Regions from separate parts of the Polaromonas sp. P1_H6 genome, predicted to be linked through region 4. Evidence: predicted binding sites of a transcription regulator. Region 4 holds the regulator's gene; each other region holds the start of a gene.

Region 1 (4,532 bases), on a different contig from region 4:
CCGGAGACCAGCAAGGCCACAAAAGGAAACTCAGGCGGATCCGCGCTCAGGAAAGGCGACAGCAGGTGGCCCTCCAGGTGATGCACCCCCATGGCCGGTTTGCCCAGCGCCGCTGCCAGCGAACAGGCTACGCCAGCGCCCACCAGCAGCGCTCCCGCAAGACCGGGCCCGCGCGTGTAAGCCACCACGTCGACCTGTGCCAGGCTGCTGCCCGCCTCCGCCATCACCTGGTGCGTCAAAGGCAAAACACGCCGGATATGGTCCCGGCTCGCCAGCTCAGGCACCACACCGCCATAAGCCTGGTGCATGTCGATCTGGCTGAACAGGGCGTGCGACAGCAGGCGCGGCACGGCACTGCCGCTGGCATCCACCAGCGCCACACCGGTTTCGTCACAACTCGATTCGATTCCAAGAACTACCATCATTCGAGTGTAAGGTTTAGGCAATGCCCCCAAAGGAGGCGAACCATCCCAACTTGCGACCGTGAAGTTCTTCACACCAGCATGAGCCGCGGAACCGGCTTTGCCGGGCCGCAGGCGGGCGGCCCCCTCGGCGGGGCAGGGAGCGACACGAAGTGCGCGACCGTGGGGGCACGTTTCTTGCACTTACGGCTCCATGACACCGTCCCAATCCCTGCGCCTTGTCATCATCGCCCCGGACCTGCTGGAGTCCGTATCCGATGACGCCCATGCGCGGGAACTGGCCGAACGCTCTCGCCAGTTGCGCATCGGGCTGCTGGAGAACGGTTACAACATCGTCGCGGTGCTCCCGGCCGACACCTTCCTGGACGAACGACTGGCGCAACTGCAACCCGACATGATCATCGTGGACGCCGAAAGCGAAGCCCGCGATTCGCTGGAGCACGTGGTGATGGCGACCCGGGACGCCCGTCGGCCCATCGTGCTGTTCACCAATGACAACGACACCAGCCACGTCAAGGACGCCGTCGCTGCCGGCGTGTCAGCCTATGTGGTGGCCGGCCTGTCCCCGGACCGTATCCGTCCCATCCTGGACGTGGCCATGGCGCGCTTTGAGCACGAGCAGGGCCTGCGCAAGGAACTGGCGCACGCCAAAACCGAGCTGCATGAGCGCAAGGTCATAGACCGGGCCAAGGGCATGCTGATGCAGCGCCAGGGACTCTCGGAGCAGGCCGCCTACGAAAAGCTGCGCAAGGCCGCCATGGACAAGGGCCTGCGGCTTGGCGAAGTGGCCCAGCGCATGCTGGACGCCCTGGACCTGCTGGGCTGATCCACCGGCTTGGCCGCCCCGGCCACCCTCAATTGGTGCAGCGCACAAATCAGGTGCACCTATCGGGATCCACATCGCGGCGCTTCGACCATGTGAAGTTTTTTCAGGGCGTGCGTGATTGCAGGCACAAGAAGACTTCCCTGGCATCTCCACTCTCAAGAACAACTCTTTTGGCAACGCTGGCCAACCCTGGCACAGCTTTTGCAATGCCCTAGGCACTGGTCAATGATGGCCATCCGGCACAGCACTTCAACGGCGAAGTGTGTGGTGCCCCAAGGAACAAAGGCGTTCGCACCCTGCATCACGTTCAACGTGGCTGCCCGGGTCGAGCGCCTTTTTTGTTTTTGTCTTTTGCTTTTTTTACCTGGAGCCGACACATGACTGAACTGCTGAAATCTTCGCTGACACGCCGCACCGTGCTGCAGGCCGCGGCCGTGGGCGCCGTGGGCATCAACCCCGCCCTGCGCGCCGCCGTGTATGCCCAAGGCTCCGACGCGCCCGAGAAAAAGGAAGTCAAGATCGGCTTCATCCCCCTGACCGACTGCGCCTCGGTGGTGATGGCCTCGGTACTGGGCATAGACCAGAAATACGGCGTCAAGATCATCCCGACCAAGGAAGCCAGCTGGGCCGGCGTGCGCGACAAGCTGGTCAACGGCGAACTGGACTTCGCCCACGTGCTTTACGGCCTGGTCTACGGCGTGCACATGGGCACGGCCGGCCCCAAGAAGGACATGGCCGTGCTGATGACGCTCAACAACAACGGCCAGGCCATCACGCTGTCCAAGAAGCTCGCCGACAAGGGCGCCGTCGACGGCGCGGGCCTGGCCAAGCTGATGGCCAGCGACAAGCGCGAATACACCTTCGCCCAGACCTTTCCCACCGGCACGCACGCCATGTGGCTGTACTACTGGCTGGCCGCCAACGGCATCAACCCGATGAAGGACGCCAAGGTCATCACCGTGCCGCCGCCGCAGATGGTGGCCAATATGCGCGTGGGCAATATGGACGGCTTCTGCGTGGGCGAGCCCTGGGGCCACCGCGCCATCATCGACGGCATAGGCGTGACCGCAGTGACCACCCAGGACGTCTGGAAGGATCATCCCGAAAAAGTGCTGGGCACCACCGCCGACTTCGTCAAGAAATACCCCAACACCGCGCGCGCCGTCACCGCCGCCATCATCGAGGCCGGCAAATGGATTGACGCCAGCCTCTCCAACAAGAACAAGATGGCCGAGACCGTGGCCGACAAGAGCTACGTCAACACCAGCGTCGACGCCATCAACCAGCGCATCCTGGGCCGCTACCAGAACGGCATGGGCAAGACCTGGGACGACCCCAACTACATGAAGTTCTACAACGACGGTGCGGTGAGCTTCCCTTACCTCTCCGACGGCATGTGGTTCCTCACGCAGCACAAGCGCTGGGGCCTGATCAAGGAGCATCCCGACTACCTGGGCATTGCCAAGCAGATCAACCACATCGACGTCTACAAGCAGGCAGCCACGGCCGCCAAGGCCAGCGTTCCCAAAGAGATCATGCGCAGCAGCAAGCTGATGGACGGCACGGTCTGGGACGGCAAGGACCCGAAAAAGTACGCCGACAGCTTCAAGGTTCACGCCTAGGCCCGCGCCCCGCCACCCGCCCACCGAACCTTCCACCCCACGCAAAGAGGTCACGCCATGGTCAGTGCCGTATTCCACAGCCCGCTCGAGGCCGCGCCCGCGGCCCGCGGCGGCGACAAAGCCCGAGCCCGGGATACCGGCGCCCTTCCATCGGCGCCCGCCGCCAACGACATGACAAATCCCACCACCCCTTCCCCCGCGGTGCAGGCGGCCGCCGCCACCCCGCCGGCGCGCGCGCCCTGGGACGCCTCTTTTCTCTGGCTGGCCCTGCTGCCGCCCCTGCTGGGCCTGGGCCTGCTGGTGCTGGTATGGGAGCTGGTCTTCATGGGCACGGGCGGCAGCATTCCCTCGCCCAGGGACACCTTCACGCAGGCGGTGCAGATCTTCAGCGACCCCTTCTACAGCAAGGGCCCCAACGACCAGGGCGTGGGCTGGAACGTGCTGTCCTCGCTCAAGCGCGTGGCCATGGGCTTCGGCATGGCGGCCGTTGTCGGCATCCCGGTCGGTTTCATGATCGGCCGCTTCAACTTTTTGAGCCGCATGTTCAACCCGCTGATCAGCCTGCTGCGCCCGGTCTCACCGCTGGCCTGGCTGCCGATAGGCCTGCTGGTGTTCAAGGGCGCCAACCCGGCCGCCATCTGGACCATCTTCATCTGCTCGATCTGGCCCATGATCATCAACACCGCCGTCGGCGTGCAGCGCGTGCCGCAGGACTACATGAATGTGGCGCGCGTGCTCAACCTCAGCGAATGGAAGATCGTCACCAAGATCCTCTTCCCCGCCGTGCTGCCTTACATGCTGACCGGCGTGCGCCTGGCCGTCGGTACCGCCTGGCTGGTGATCGTCGCGGCCGAGATGCTGACCGGCGGCGTCGGCATCGGCTTCTGGGTCTGGGACGAGTGGAACAACCTCAACGTCAAGAACATCATCATCGCGATCTTCGTGATCGGCATCGTCGGCCTGGTGCTGGAGTTCGCCCTGATCAAGCTGGCCACCGCCTTCACGTTTGAAGAAGTCAAGAACTGATCTCGAAAGGAACCAAGCCATGACATCCTTCACCACCAAGTACATCGAGATCCAGGGCGTAGCGCAAACCTTCAAGACAAAAAAAGGGCCGTTCCGTGCGCTGCAGAACATCAACCTGACGGTCGCCAAGGGCGAGTTCGTCGCGCTGATCGGCCATTCGGGCTGCGGCAAGTCCACGCTGCTGAACCTGATCGCCGGCCTGACGACGCCCACCGAGGGCAGCCTGCTGTGCGCCAACCGTGAAATCGCCGGACCCGGGCCCGAGCGCGCCGTGGTGTTCCAGAACCACTCGCTGCTGCCCTGGCTGACCTGTTTTGAAAACGTCTACCTGGCAGTCGAGCGCGTCTTCTCGGCAACTGAAAACAAGGCCCAGCTCAAGGCCCGCACCGATGCGGCGCTGGCCATGGTCGGACTGACCGCGGCGGCGCAAAAGCGCCCCGGCGAAATATCGGGCGGCATGAAGCAGCGCGTCGGCATCGCGCGCGCGCTGTCGATGGAGCCCAAGGTGCTGCTGCTCGACGAACCCTTCGGCGCGCTGGACGCGTTGACCCGCGCCAAGCTGCAGGACGAGCTGCTGCAGATCGTGGCGACCACGCAGAGCACGGTGGTGATGGTGACCCATGACGTCGACGAGGC
Region 2 (4,532 bases), on a different contig from region 4:
TTCAGGTCGAACCAGGGATCCGGTTCACCGTCGAGCGCGAACTGCAGCTGCTCCCACAGCGCCTTGCGGCCTTCGTGGTCTTCCAGGATTTTTTTCTTCACATAGTCCAGGCCCACGCGGTTCACATAGTGCACCGTGCGCTCCAGGTACCAGCCTTCCTGGCGGTAGAGCTCGCAGAAGGCGCCGGTGTACTCGAGCACCTCGGCAGCGGTCTTGAGCTTGGTGAAGAAGTGGGCGACTTCCGTCTTGATGCCGCCGTTGCCGGCGATGTACATCTCCCAGCCCGAATCGACGCCGATGATGCCGACGTCCTTGATGCCGGATTCGGCGCAGTTGCGCGGGCAACCGCTGACGGCGAACTTGACCTTGTGCGGCGCGTACATGCGCCACATCGCGCGTTCCAGGTCCTTGCCCATTTGCGTGCTGTCCTGGGTGCCCATGCGGCACCATTCGCTGCCCACGCAAGTCTTCACCGTGCGCAGGGCCTTGGCGTAAGCGTGGCCTGAGGGCATGCCGATGTCTTTCCAGACGTTTTGCAGGTCTTCTTTCTTCACGCCCAGCAGGTCGATGCGCTGGCCGCCCGTGACCTTGACGGTCGGGATCTTGTACTTGTCCACCGCGTCGGCGATGCGGCGCAGTTCGCTGGCCGTGGTCTCGCCGCCCCACATGCGCGGGATGACGCTGTAGGTGCCGTCCTTCTGGATGTTGGCGTGGCTGCGTTCGTTGATGAAACGGCTTTGCGGATCGTCCTTGGCCTGTTTGGGCCAGGTGCTGATCAGGTAGTAGTTGACGGCAGGGCGGCAGGTGGCGCAGCCGTTGGGCGTCTTCCATTCCATGAACTTGAAAGTGTCCGAAATGCTGAGCAGCTTGTTGGCCCGGATGGCGTCACGCACCGCCTGGTGGCCGTGGTCCGTGCAGCCGCACATGGCCTTGAGCTTGGGCGTGGCCGAGTAGTCGCCGCCGGCCGTGAACATCAGGATCTGCTCGACCAGGCCGGTGCAGGAGCCGCAGGAAGCGCTGGCCTTGGTGTGCTTGCGCACCTCGTCGAGCGTGAACAGGCCTTTTTCCTTGATGGCCTTGCAGATCGCGCCCTTGTTGACGCCGTTGCAGCCGCAGACTTCCGCGTCGTCGGACATCAGCGCGGCCTTGTTCTGGCCTTCGTGGCCGGCATCGCCGAGATTGGACTCGCCGAAGATCAGCTTGTCGCGGATGTCGGCCACGCTGCGGCCGTCGCGCAGCAGCTTGAAGTAGTAACTGCCGTCCACGGTGTCGCCGTAGAGGCAGGCGCCGACCAGCTTGTCGTCCTTGATCACCAGCTTTTTGTAGACGCCGCCGAAGGGATCGCTCATCACGATTTCCTCGGCGCCGTCGCCGCCCATGAATTCGCCGGCGCTGAACAGGTCTATGCCGGTGACCTTGAGCTTGGTGGAGGTCAGCGAACCCGAGTAGCGGCCTATGCCGAACTGCGCCAGGTGGTTGGCCGCCACCTTGGCCTGCTCAAACAGCGGCGCGACCAGGCCGTAGGCGATGCCGCGGTGCGCCGCGCATTCGCCCACCGAGTAGATGCGCGCGTCGGTGACGGTCTGCATGGTGTCGTTGACGACGATGCCCTTGTTGCAGTGCAGGCGCATGGACTCGGCCAGCTGGGTGTTGGGGCGTATGCCCACCGCCATGACCACGAGGTCGGTGGCCACTTCGCTGCCGTCCTTGAACTTGATGGACTTCACGCGGCCTTCGTCGTTGCCGGTGAGCTCCTGGGTCTGCGCGCCGATCAGGAATTTGAGGCCTCGGTCTTCCAGCGATTTCTGCAGCAGCTTGCCCGCCACGTCGTCGAGCTGGCGCTCCATCAGCCAGGGCATCACGTGCACCACGGTGACCTCCATGCCGCGCAGCATCAGGCCGTTTGCCGCTTCCAGGCCCAGCAGGCCGCCGCCGATGACGACGGCTTTTTTGTATTTCTTCGCCGCGTCGATCATGGCGTTGGTGTCGGCGATGTCGCGGTAGGCGATCACGCCCTGCAGGTCCTTGCCCGGCACCGGCAGGATGAAGGGGTTGGAGCCGGTGCACATCAGCAGGCGGTCGTATTCCTCTTCGGTGCCGTCCTCGGCGCGCACCACGCGCTTGACGCGGTCGATTTCCACCACTTTTTTGCCGGCATGCAGCGTGATGTGGTTGTCTTTGTACCAGTCCCAGGGGTTCAGGACGATCTCGTCCAGCGTCTGTTCACCGGCCAGCACGGGCGACAGCAGGATGCGGTTGTAATTGGGATGGGGCTCGGCGCCGAAGACGCTGATGTCATACAGGTCGGGGGCGACCTTGAGCAATTCTTCCAGGGTGCGCACGCCGGCCATGCCGTTTCCGACCATCACCAGTTTTGATTTTTTCATGGGGCTACTCCAGGGATTCAAAGGTTGCAGGTGCAAACGTCATGCCACGGCCGTGTAGCGCAACTCGCGCACGCACGCATCCAGTGGCCTGTCTTCAAGGCTTTCAAGCCGGTCCGGCTTGTCGGAAACAAGGTGAAATTCATGATGCTCTCTCCCGGTCAAACAGGGACCCGGGCTTAAAACCCGGTATGAGGCACACCATTACGTACGTCGTTGTACGCAGGACCCGCAGTGCATTCGCTAAGGTCGGGCGCGTCGTTACGCCCGCAATGGCTAATGCAAAACTTGTGCCATATCATTGGCCTGCGATGCGCGCCGCCGGATGCAACCGGCGCATGGCCCGCGACTTGCGTTCTGATTTACCCTGTTTTCCCTCTCAACCTATTGATTTGTATGACTTCCGCATTGGTACACCTCAACGGCCCCGCCGGCGGCAATCCGCTGGTAGCTGACCTGGAAGCGGCCGGCATCCAGGTCCTGGCGGTCGTCAGCGAGCGCAGCAAACTGGTGCAAGAGGTGTTGCGCCAGGCACCCGATGTGGTGATTTGCCACGATGCGCTGCCGGGCGAAGACCTGTTCAGGCTGCTGCAGGTGGTCAGTGACACCGCCCCGTGCCCGGTGATCGTGTTGACCACCGACAGCGACGCCGCCAGGATCACGCGCGCCCTGGAAGTGGGTGTTCATGCCTATGTGGTCAACGGCTACGGCCCGCAGCGCCTGCGGCCCTTGATCCACCTGGCCCAGGCACGCTTTCAGCGCGAGCAGGCCCTGCAGGGGCAGATCAAGGATGTCGCCAGCCGGCTGGAAGAGCGCAAGGTGGTGGACCGCGCCAAAGGCATCCTGATGCGAGCCCGCCAGGTGTCCGACGACGACGCCTTCCAGATCCTGCGGACCGCCTCCATGCACACCAACCAGCGCCTGGGCCAGGTGTCGCAGCACATCATCCATTCGGCGCGCTTCGCCGAAGACGTCAACCGCTCCGGCCAGCTGCGCATGTTGTCGCAGCGCCTGGTCAAGCTGGCCCTGCTGCGGCTGGCGGGGGTGCAGGCCGAACGCGTGACAGAGCTGCTGAAGGAATCGGTGCTGCGCATCGACGCCAACATCGCCGCCCTCGGCAAAAGCCTGTCGCAGCCCACTTTTGGCGACTTGCTCGGGCAGGTCACGGTGACCTGGACCCGCCTGAAGCCTGCCCTGCAGGGGAGCCCGGCCGCCGGCGAGATGGCACACCTGGATGAGCTGGCCGAACTGCTGCTGCAGGAAGCCGAACGCATGACCGGCAGCCTGGAAAACGCCGGCGCCATGCCGCCGCTGCAAATGCTCAACCTGGCCGGGCGCCAGCGCATGCTGAGCCAGCGTTTCGCGAAATACGCGCTGCTCCAGGCCTTGGGCGGCGTGGCCGTCTCGCAGCGCAGTGAGGCGGGCATGGCCGAGTCGCAGGCGGCATTCGAGAAGGCGCTGCAGTACCTCAACGACATCCCGCTGACCAGCAAAGAGATTCGTGCGTCGCTCGACAAGGCGGCTGCGGGTTGGACGCAGATGCGCGCAGGCGCCGCAAGCATCGCCAAAGGCAAAGATGCCAGGCGCCTTGAAGGGCTGGCCATCGCCAGTGAAGAACTGCTCGACGTCTTTGAGCAGCTTTCGGTGCAGTACGAGCGCAGCATGCAGATGCTGGTGGGCTAGCTAGTCCCTTAACGGCCCTGCCCCCGGAACAGTGCATTGCTGCAATGCACCAATATCGGGCATTGAACTTGCTTACATTGGTGCATGGCATTTGATCTGGACATTGGCTTTGCAACCCTCGCAGGCCGCAAAAGCAGCAACGAGGATTTCTGCGCGGCCATGCTGCCCGAGCCCGGCTATGAGGGCATGGGCTCCATCGTCGCGATTGCCGACGGCGTGAGCACCGGCGGCATGGGCCGCGAGGCGGCGCAAACTACCGTCACCAGCCTGGTCCGCGACTATTACGGCACGCCCGAGACCTGGGACACCACCGTGGCCCTGGACCGCATCATCGGCGCGCAGAATGCCTGGCTGGCCGGCATCAACCGCCGGCGCCAGCCGGCCATGGGCCTGACCACCCTCACGGCGCTGGTGCTGCGCGGGCAGTCCTACACCCTGGCGCACGTGGGCGATTCGCGGGCCTAT
Region 3 (4,532 bases), on a different contig from region 4:
CACCGACAAGAGCGGCAAGGCATCCAGCCATTCCGCCAAGGCAGACAGCGTTGCCAAAGCCGACATCGCGGGCAAGGGCCTGGGCACCGGCAAAGACGCCGGCCATGGTGGCGGCAAGGGCAACGGTAACGGCGGCGGCAATGGCGGAGGCAACGCGGGCGGCAACGGAGGTGGAAACGGCGGTGGTGGTGGCGGTGGCGGTGGTGGCGGCGGGAAAAAATAAGACTGCCGGCAAGCGCCCACACCTTCCCAGCCACTCCTGGCTGCACAACACCGCTGCATCACCCGATCCGGCGGTTTTTTTTTGCCCGGGCGTAGCCAGCGGCCCGGACAGGATGGCGTGCGCGCAAAATAGTATGCTGTCATACAATTTTCCGGCAATGCCCTCGCCCTCGCTATTCCTCCGGCCGCCGCCGTTCTGAAACCACGGCATCGCGCCGCACCACAAAGGCCCACCATGAATGCCCCCCTTCCCAACGCCACCCGCAGCGCCGTGCAGGCCGCCGACCTTGCCGCCCTGCCGCTGATTGAAAAATGGGTGTCTTTTGCCTCCGTCTCCCGCGACAGCAACCTGCCCCTGCTCGACTGGACGCAGGCGAAGCTTGAAGCCCTGGGCATTGAATGCCGCCGCACCTATGACGACAGCGGCAAGAAGGCCAACCTCTGGGCCACACTGCCCGCCGAAAACGGCGAAACCAGGCTGGGCGGCCTGGTGCTGTCGGGCCACACCGACGTGGTGCCGGTCGACGGCCAGCCCTGGGACACCGACCCCTTCGCGGCGCAAATCATCGGCGACAAGCTCTACGGCCGCGGCGTGACCGACATGAAGAGTTACGGCGCGACCGCGCTCATGATGGTGCCCGAGCTGCTCAAGCGCAAACTCAAGCGCCCGGTGCACCTGGCCTTCAGCTACGACGAGGAGGTTGGTTGCATAGGCGTGCGCCGCATGATTGCCGACATGGTGGACCAGGGCTACAAACCCGCCGGCTGCATCGTCGGCGAGCCCACCGGCATGCAGGTGGTGATCGCGCACAAGGGCAAGCACGCCTACAAGACCTCGGTGCGCGGCTTCGAGGCGCACTCCTCGCTCACGCCGCTGGGCGTCAACGCGGTGGAGATCGCCTGTGAATTCGTCGCCCACCTGAGATCCATGCACCGCCGCCTGGTGGCCGAAGGCCCCTTCGACCCGATCTACGACGTGCCGCACACCACCATTCATACCGGCGTGATCGCCGGCGGCACCGCCCTCAACATCATCCCGCGCGACTGCGACGTGACCTGGGAGATTCGCCACCACCACATGAATTCGCCGGTCGAACTGTTCAACGAGGCCAAGGCCTTCGCCGACAGCCTGGTCCCGGCCATGCAGGCCGTGGCGGCCGATACCGGCATCACACACAAGCTCAACTCCGTGCTGCCCGGCTTCGCGACGGAAGCCGACAGCGAGATCGCCCGGCTGTGCTTCAAGTGCGCCGACGTTGATTCGAGCTCGGGCGCTGGCAAGGTGTCGTTTGGCACGGAAGCTGCATTGTTCCATCAGGTCGGTGTGCCGACCATCGTGTGCGGCCCCGGCCACATCGCGCAGGCACACCAGCCCAACGAATGGGTCACACTCGACCAACTCGCCTGGTGCGAGCGCTTCATGCGCCGCCTGGCCGATGAAATCTGCGTGAACTGAAAACCTGATCCGAACCGCAACCACCCTTCACCCGAAAGAAACCATTCCATGATGCAACGCCGAGATTTCCTGGGCACCGGCCTGGCCCTTGCCGCAGGCGGCGCCCTCGCCCAGTCCAATGCCAAGATCGCGCGCATCGTGGTGCCTTTTGCGCCGGGCGGCGTGCAGGACTTGCTGGCGCGCGCCATGTCCACCGAGCTCGGCCTGGCGCTGGGCCAGACCGTCATCATTGAAAACCGGCCCGGCGCCGGCGGCACCGTGGGCACGGCCTTTGTCGCCAAGTCGGCGCCCGACAGCGGCGCCATGGTGCTGGGCGCGGCCAGCCACAACATCGCCGGCACGCTGTACACCAAGCTCAGCTACGACCCGCAAAAAGACTTCGCCCCCATGGCGCACATCGGCACCGCCGACTACGTGCTGATGATCCACCCCGACGTACCGGCCAGAACCGCCGCCGAGTACATCCGTTACGCCAAGGCCAATCCCGGCAAGCTCAACTACGCCACCGCCGGCGTCGGCAGCGCCACGCACCTTTCAATGGCCTACTTCAACGGCCTGGCCGGCATCGATGTGGTGCACGTGCCGCTCAAGGCCACGGGCGAGGCGATCAACGAAGTGATCTCCGGCCGCGCCCATGCCGTGATCGCCGCCAGCATAGGCGCGCTGGCCTTTGCCAAAGACAGCCGCATACGCCTGATCGGCGTGACTTCGCCCAAGCGCTCCAAATATTTGCCCGATGTCCCCACCATCGCTGAAAGCGGCCTGCCCGGCTACCAGTTCGATTCATGGTTCGGACTGCTGGGCCCCGCCGCCACACCGGTGGGCGAGGTCAACCGCGTCAACGCGGCCATGGCCAAGGTCCTCAAAGACCCGGTGGTGCTGGAGCGCCTGGACAAGCAGGGCATCGAGCCACTGGCCATGAGCAACGCCGACTTCGCGAAGCTGCTGGCGGTCGACTACAAGCGCATGGCGGAAGTCGTCAGGGCCTCGGGCGCCAAGGTCGAATAAACGGCGAAGCGGCGCCCTGGTCGGCGGGCGCAGCCCGCCGAAGCATGGCATGATAAATGCGTCATCCATTAGCTATTTGAAAGTCGCTTCATGCGGCTTTTTGTTTGCGGGGAGCACGAGACGCCTGGTCAAGGGCGCAGTTGCGATGAAAGTCTGATACATGACCTGGTCCCTCATCGCGCGCGATTCATCGGGCGCGTTCGGCGTGGCGGTTGCCAGCAAATTTTTTGCCGTGGGCGCACTGTGCCCGCACGCACGCAGCGGCGTGGGCGCGGTGGCCACGCAGGCGCTGGTCAATCCGCTGTATGCCGCGCCGGCGCTGGACGGCCTGGCCTTCGGCCAGTCTCCCGACTACATCATCAAGCGACTGACCTCGGCCGACGAAGGCCGTGACCACCGCCAGGTGCACCTGATAGCCGCAAACGGCCAAACCGCCGGCTACACCGGCAGCGCCTGCATAGACTGGTGCGGCCATACGGCAGGTGTTGGCTACTCCGTCGCCGGCAACATGCTGGCCGGCCCGCAGGTGGTTGAAGTCACGGCGCTGGCCTATGAGGCCAATGCTCAACTCCCTTTTGCCGAACGCCTGATCACCGCCCTCGCTGCCGGCGAAGCCGCGGGCGGCGACAAGCGCGGCAAGCAGGCCGCCGCACTTTTGATTTACACCACAGAAGACTACTGCGCACTGGACATCCGCGTGGACGACCATGCCGAGCCCCTGCAGGAACTGCGCCGCCTCTATGACAAAAGCCTGGAGCGCTACCAGCCCTTCAGCACCTGCCTGCCTTCGCGCCGCAGCCCCGCAGGCATCACCGACCGTGCCGTGATCGAGGCCGAGATCACACGTTTTCACGCACTGCGCAGCGGAGCCGCCGAATGACGGTTTTGCTCGAGGTGAGCGGCCTGCGCACCAGCTTCAAGCTCGAAGGCGGCGGCGAATTCGCCGCGGTGGACGGCATCAGTTTTTCCGTCTCCTCCGGCCGCACGCTGGGCATCGTCGGGGAATCAGGCTGCGGCAAAAGCGTGACCTCGCTGTCCATCATGGGCCTGCTGCCCAAGGGCCAGGGGCGTGTCTCCGCGGGCTCCATCCGCTTTGAGGGCACCGACCTGGCCACGCTGGGCCCGGACGCGATGCGCGCATTGCGCGGCAACCGCATGGCCATGATCTTCCAGGAGCCCATGACCTCGCTGAACCCGGCCTTCACCATCGGCGACCAGCTGATTGAAGGCATACGCTGCCACCGCGACATCAGCGCGGACGAGGCCAGGGAGCATGCCATCGCCATGCTGCGCCGCGTGCGCATTCCCTCGCCCGAACAACGCATCGACGAATACCCGCACAAGCTCTCGGGCGGCATGCGCCAGCGCGTGATGATCGCCATGGCGCTGGCCTGCGAACCGCAGTTGCTGATCGCCGACGAACCCACCACCGCCCTGGACGTCACCATCCAGGCCCAGGTGCTGGACCTGATGCGCACGTTGCGCGAGGAAACCGGCACCGCCATCATCCTGATCACGCACGACCTGGGCGTGATCGCCGAGCTGGCCGATGAGGTCGTCGTGATGTATTCCGGCAAGATCGTGGAGCGCGCGCCCGTAGCCCGCCTGTTCGCCGAGCCGCAGCACCCTTACACCATCGGCCTGCTGGGCTCCATCCCGAAACTGCACCTGGCGCAGGACCGCCTTAACGCCATCGAGGGCCAGGTGCCCACCCCCATGACGCGCATGGACGGCTGCCGCTTCGCGCCGCGCTGCCCGTTTGCCATCGACAAATGCAGCCAGGAAGTGCCGCCGCTGATGGACATGGGCGACGGCCACGAAGCAGCTTGCTGGCGCGCGCCGCTGG
Region 4 (4,532 bases):
TTTCCGGCCTGGGCTGAAAAAGCCGACCGGGACAAGCCCATGAACGCGGAGGCCGACGCCCTGCGCTATGACGACCTCAAGCAGACCAGCGTGTTCACCGGCAACGTGGTGATCACCAAAGGCACGACCATCGTGCGCGGCGCGCGCGTCGACGTCATGCAGGACCCCGAAGGCTATCAGCAGGCGGTGTCCATCGCGGCGCCCGGCAAGCTGGCCTTCTACCGCAAAAAACGCGACGGCGTGGACGAATACATCGAAGGCGAAGGCGAGCGCATTGAATACGACAGCCGCGCCGACCTCGTCAAATTCATCAAGCGCGCCGTGGTGCGCCGCTACAACGGCGCCACCCTGGTGGACGAAACCACCGGCGCCGTGATCGTCTACGACAACAACACCGACGTCTTCACCGTGGACGGCGGCGCACAGAACCAGACCGCCGCCAACCCGAGCGGCCGGATACGCGCCATGCTGTCGCCGCGCGCCGCCGCGTCGGCGCCGGCCACCGCTCCCGCGGCCCCGCCCGCCGCCCTGCGCCCCAGCACCACGCTGGGCACTGAAAAGAACTAGAAAGAACCTTTCACAGATGGATGTGGTGACTGACACTTCGGCGGCCCCGGCCGCGACCCCCAGCCGCCTCGTTGCGCAAGGGCTGCAAAAATCCTACGGCAGCCGCAAGGTCGTTCAGGACGTCTCGGTGGCCGTGCAAAAAGGCGAGGTCGTGGGCCTGCTGGGCCCCAACGGCGCCGGCAAGACGACTTCGTTCTACATGATCGTGGGCCTGGTGCGCGCCGACGCGGGCGAGATCTCCATCGACGGCCAGTCGGTCGAGCACATGCCGATTCACCTGCGCGCGCGCCTGGGCCTGAGCTACCTGCCGCAGGAAGCCTCGATCTTTCGCAAGCTCACGGTGGAGGAAAACGTGCGCGCCGTGCTCGAACTGCAGCTGGGCGCGAACGGCAAGCCGCTGGGCCGCGCCGAGATCGAGTCGCGCCTTGACGGCCTGCTGCAGGACCTGCGGGTGGACCACCTGCGCAATTCGCCGGCCCCGGCGCTGTCGGGCGGCGAGCGCCGCCGCGTCGAGATCGCCCGCGCCCTGGCGACCCAGCCGCGCTTCATCCTGCTCGACGAGCCTTTTGCCGGCATTGACCCGATCGCCGTGATCGAGATCCAGCGCATCATCGGCTTCCTGAAGTCGCGCGGCATCGGCGTGCTGATCACCGACCACAACGTGCGCGAAACGCTGGGCATCTGCGACCACGCCTACATCATCAGCGACGGCCACGTGCTGGCCCAGGGCACGCCCTCCGAGATCGTGAACAACGCCGATGTGCGACGCGTGTACCTCGGTGAACACTTCAAGATGTAGGATGACACTCCCCCTGTTGTCGCTCACTTCGTGTAGCTCCCTCCCCCCCGAGGGGGCGGCGCCTGCGGCCTGGCAAAGCCAGTTCCGCGGCCCCTGCTCGCACTTTTTCTGCGCTTCGATCAAAGCTCCTTGACATGAAGCAGGGCCTCTCGCTCCGCGTCTCGCAGCACCTTGCGCTGACGCCCCAGCTGCAGCAGTCGATACGGCTGCTGCAGCTGTCGACGCTCGAGCTGAGCCAGGAGGTCGAGCAGATGCTCGACGAAAACCCGTTTCTCGAGGTGGCGGAAGAAACCGCCGTGCGCGAAGAGTTCGGCCTGGAGCACCTCAACACGCCGGTCAGCCAGGACAGCCGCGAGTTTGAATCCGCGGCGGATTCGACGGGCGGCGGCGCGGAGGATGCCGGGACTTCGGCCCCCGCCGATGCCGAGGTCAGCGCCGAACCCAAGCTCGAGGAAAGCTGGGAAGGCGACGGCACGGTGGAGACCACGCCCGACGACAGCGAATGGGGCAGCGATGCGCCGGCGCGCAAGAACAACAACGACGAGGGCGACACTGAGGCCTCCGACCTGACGGGCGCCCACGAGTCGCTGCAAGACCATTTGCACCGCCAGTCGTTGGGCCTGCGCCTGTCCGAAGAGGACCGCGCGGCCCTGCATTTCCTGATCGAGTCGCTCAATGACGACGGCTACCTCGAAGACAGCCTGGCCTCGCTCGCGGCGGGCCTGGCCGGGGATGACCTGGAACAGGCCGAGGACCTTGAGCAGCGTTTTGCCATGGCGCTCAAGCTGCTGCACCACATGGAGCCGGCCGGCGTGGGCGCGCGCAACCTGGCCGAATGCCTGGGCCTGCAGTTGCTGGACTGCAAGGACTGCGAAGAGACCCGCGCCGCTATCGCCATGTGCAAGCAGCCCATGGAGCTGCTGGCCAAACGCGACCTGAAGCGCCTGTCGCACCTGTGCGGATTCACCGAAGCCGCCGTCCGGGGCGCGATTGCCGTGATAGGCCGGCTCGACCCCAAACCCGGCCGCCGCTTCGTGAACGTGGAGCGCAACCTGATCGTGCCCGACGTCATCGTCGTGAAGTCGGGCCGGGGTTTCAAGGTCTCGCTCAACGGCGACGTGATGCCGCGCCTGCGCGTGCACGACATCTACGCCAACGCCCTCAAGCAGCACAAGGGCCAGGGCGGCCAGGCGCTACAGCAGCGTCTGCAGGAGGCGCGCTGGTTCATCAAGAACATCCAGCAGCGCTTCGACACCATCCTGCGCGTGAGCAGCGCCATCGTCGAGCGGCAGAAAAACTTCTTCACGCACGGCGAACTCGCCATGCGCCCGCTGGTGCTGCGCGAGATCGCCGACGAACTGGGCCTGCATGAGTCCACGATTTCGCGCGTGACCACCGCCAAGTACATGGGCACGCCCTTCGGCACTTTTGAGCTCAAATACTTCTTCGGCTCCGCGCTGGGCACCGAAACCGGCGGCAACGCTTCCAGCACCGCCGTGCGCGCGCTGATCAAGCAGTTCGTCTCCTCCGAGAGCCTGAAAAAGCCGCTCAGCGACAACCAGATTTCCGAAATGCTCAAGGAGCAGGGCATCGAATGCGCGCGCCGCACCGTGGCCAAGTACCGAGAGGCTTTGCGCATCGCGCCGGCTAATTTACGCAAATCACTGTAAATCCGATTCTCGGGCGCATGGCGGCGTTGCGCGGTGCTCGGAATCCTCATGCACCCAAGTGCATTCCGGTTCCTGCGCTCCGTGCGCCTTGCCCTGCATCCCGATAATCGAATTTCCAGCAGCCCTTTTGAAGAGTCCGACATGAACCAGCTCCAATTGTTTTTACCGTGCGCCGCCGGCGTCGAGGCCTTGCTGGCCACCGAGGTGCAGCGCGTCACCGGCATCCAGGGCAAGGCCTGGCGCGCCGGCGTGCAGTTGCAGGCTTCCTGGCGCGACGCGCTGCAGCTCAACCTGCACAGCCGCCTGGCCCAGCGCGTGCTGATCGAGTTGCAGCACAACCAGTACCGCAGTGAACAAGACCTTTACAACGCCGCCGCCAACGTGGCCTGGGAAATCTGGTTCACGCCCAAGCAGACCTTCAAGGTTGAGATCACCGCCCAGCACAGCCCGCTGCAGAGCCTGAACTTCGCGGCGCTGAAGATCAAGGACGCCATCGCCGACCGCTTCCGCGCCAAGTTCGACGACGTGCGGCCCAGCGTCGATACGCGCTGGCCCGACGTGCGCGTCTATGTGCACCTGACGACGGACACCGTCACGATTTACATCGACACCTCGGGTGAGCCCCTGTTCAAACGCGGCTGGCGCGAAGACAAGGGCGATGCGCCACTGAAAGAAACCCTGGCCGCCGCGATGATCGCCGCCAGCGGCTGGGACCAGCTGTGCAAGGACGGCGTTCCGCTCTACGACCCCTGCTGCGGCTCGGGCACCATCGCCATCGAGGCGGCGCAGATCGCCTGCAACATCGCGCCAGGCATCAACCGCCGTTTCGCCTTCCAGAAATACCTGCCCTTCCAGGGCCATGTGTGGGACGGCCTGCTGGACCAGGCCGAGGCCGCCATCACCGAACCCACGGCGCCGGTGTTCGGCAGCGATGTGTCCTTCCGCATGGTCGATTTCGCCGAACGCAATGCCGAGCGCGCCGGCGTGGCCAATGCGGTGGAATTCCGCGGCGGCGACGCGCTGCAGCGCATGCCACCCGCGCCCTCGGGCGTGATGCTGGTGAACCCGCCCTATGGCGAACGTATCGATGTAGCCGGCGTGGCCGGTATCACCGGTGTGCAGGGCCGCGACCAGCGCCGCCAGCAGAGCCGGGAAGTCCAGCACGACCACCGCAACCAGCCCATCGACGAGTTCGGCCAGCCGCTGAACCAGGACAGCGGTGACACGCGCGAAGAGCCGGCCTTCGAAACCCCGCGCGACCGCTCGGCCAACCCGGGCCGCGAGCAGGCGCAGAACGCCTGGGGCGAGGAAGCGGCCGACTTCTTTCCACAGCTGGCCGCGCACTGGAAGAAAAACTACGCGGGCTGGACGGCCCACGTGCTCACGCCCGACCTCAAGCTCCCCGGCAAGATGCGCCTGAAGGAATCGCGCCGTGTACCCATGTGGAACGGCCCGATCGAATGCCGGCTGTTCCGCTTCGACATGGTGGCCGGCTC

The links. The regulator sigma-54, encoded in region 4, starts transcription at its own class of promoters, with help from an activator protein. The targets are predictions, from matches to a motif close to TGGCANGNAANCTGCTTT.
Region 1: a site for sigma-54 is predicted at 1,439-1,456, ahead of AC1D1F_RS21565 (CmpA/NrtA family ABC transporter substrate-binding protein). Genes of this name have one in related genera too.
Region 2: a site for sigma-54 is predicted at 2,663-2,680, ahead of nirB (nitrite reductase large subunit NirB). Genes of this name have one in related genera too.
Region 3: a site for sigma-54 is predicted at 2,732-2,749, ahead of AC1D1F_RS21970 (DUF1028 domain-containing protein). Genes of this name have one in related genera too.

Annotation. Positions count from the first base shown of each region.
Region 1 covers NZ_JBFUCN010000031.1:37,416-41,947, forward strand. The annotation lists gene tsaD (tRNA (adenosine(37)-N6)-threonylcarbamoyltransferase complex transferase subunit TsaD) at 1-422, opposite strand, end outside; gene AC1D1F_RS21560 (ANTAR domain-containing response regulator) at 616-1,248, shown strand; gene AC1D1F_RS21565 (CmpA/NrtA family ABC transporter substrate-binding protein) at 1,626-2,870, shown strand; gene ntrB (nitrate ABC transporter permease) at 2,928-3,896, shown strand; gene AC1D1F_RS21575 (ABC transporter ATP-binding protein) at 3,916-4,532, shown strand, end outside.
Region 2 covers NZ_JBFUCN010000038.1:1,497-6,028, reverse strand. The annotation lists gene nirB (nitrite reductase large subunit NirB) at 1-2,387, opposite strand, end outside; gene AC1D1F_RS22835 (type IV pili methyl-accepting chemotaxis transducer N-terminal domain-containing protein) at 2,781-4,067, shown strand; gene AC1D1F_RS22830 (bifunctional protein-serine/threonine kinase/phosphatase) at 4,152-4,532, shown strand, end outside.
Region 3 covers NZ_JBFUCN010000033.1:21,561-26,092, forward strand. The annotation lists gene AC1D1F_RS21955 (hypothetical protein) at 1-223, shown strand, start outside; gene argE (acetylornithine deacetylase) at 458-1,678, shown strand; gene AC1D1F_RS21965 (tripartite tricarboxylate transporter substrate binding protein) at 1,727-2,686, shown strand; gene AC1D1F_RS21970 (DUF1028 domain-containing protein) at 2,847-3,566, shown strand; gene AC1D1F_RS21975 (ABC transporter ATP-binding protein) at 3,563-4,532, shown strand, end outside.
Region 4 covers NZ_JBFUCN010000022.1:67,522-72,053, reverse strand. The annotation lists gene lptA (lipopolysaccharide transport periplasmic protein LptA) at 1-567, shown strand, start outside; gene lptB (LPS export ABC transporter ATP-binding protein) at 584-1,366, shown strand; gene AC1D1F_RS18535 (RNA polymerase factor sigma-54) at 1,501-3,036, shown strand; gene AC1D1F_RS18530 (THUMP domain-containing class I SAM-dependent RNA methyltransferase) at 3,178-4,532, shown strand, end outside.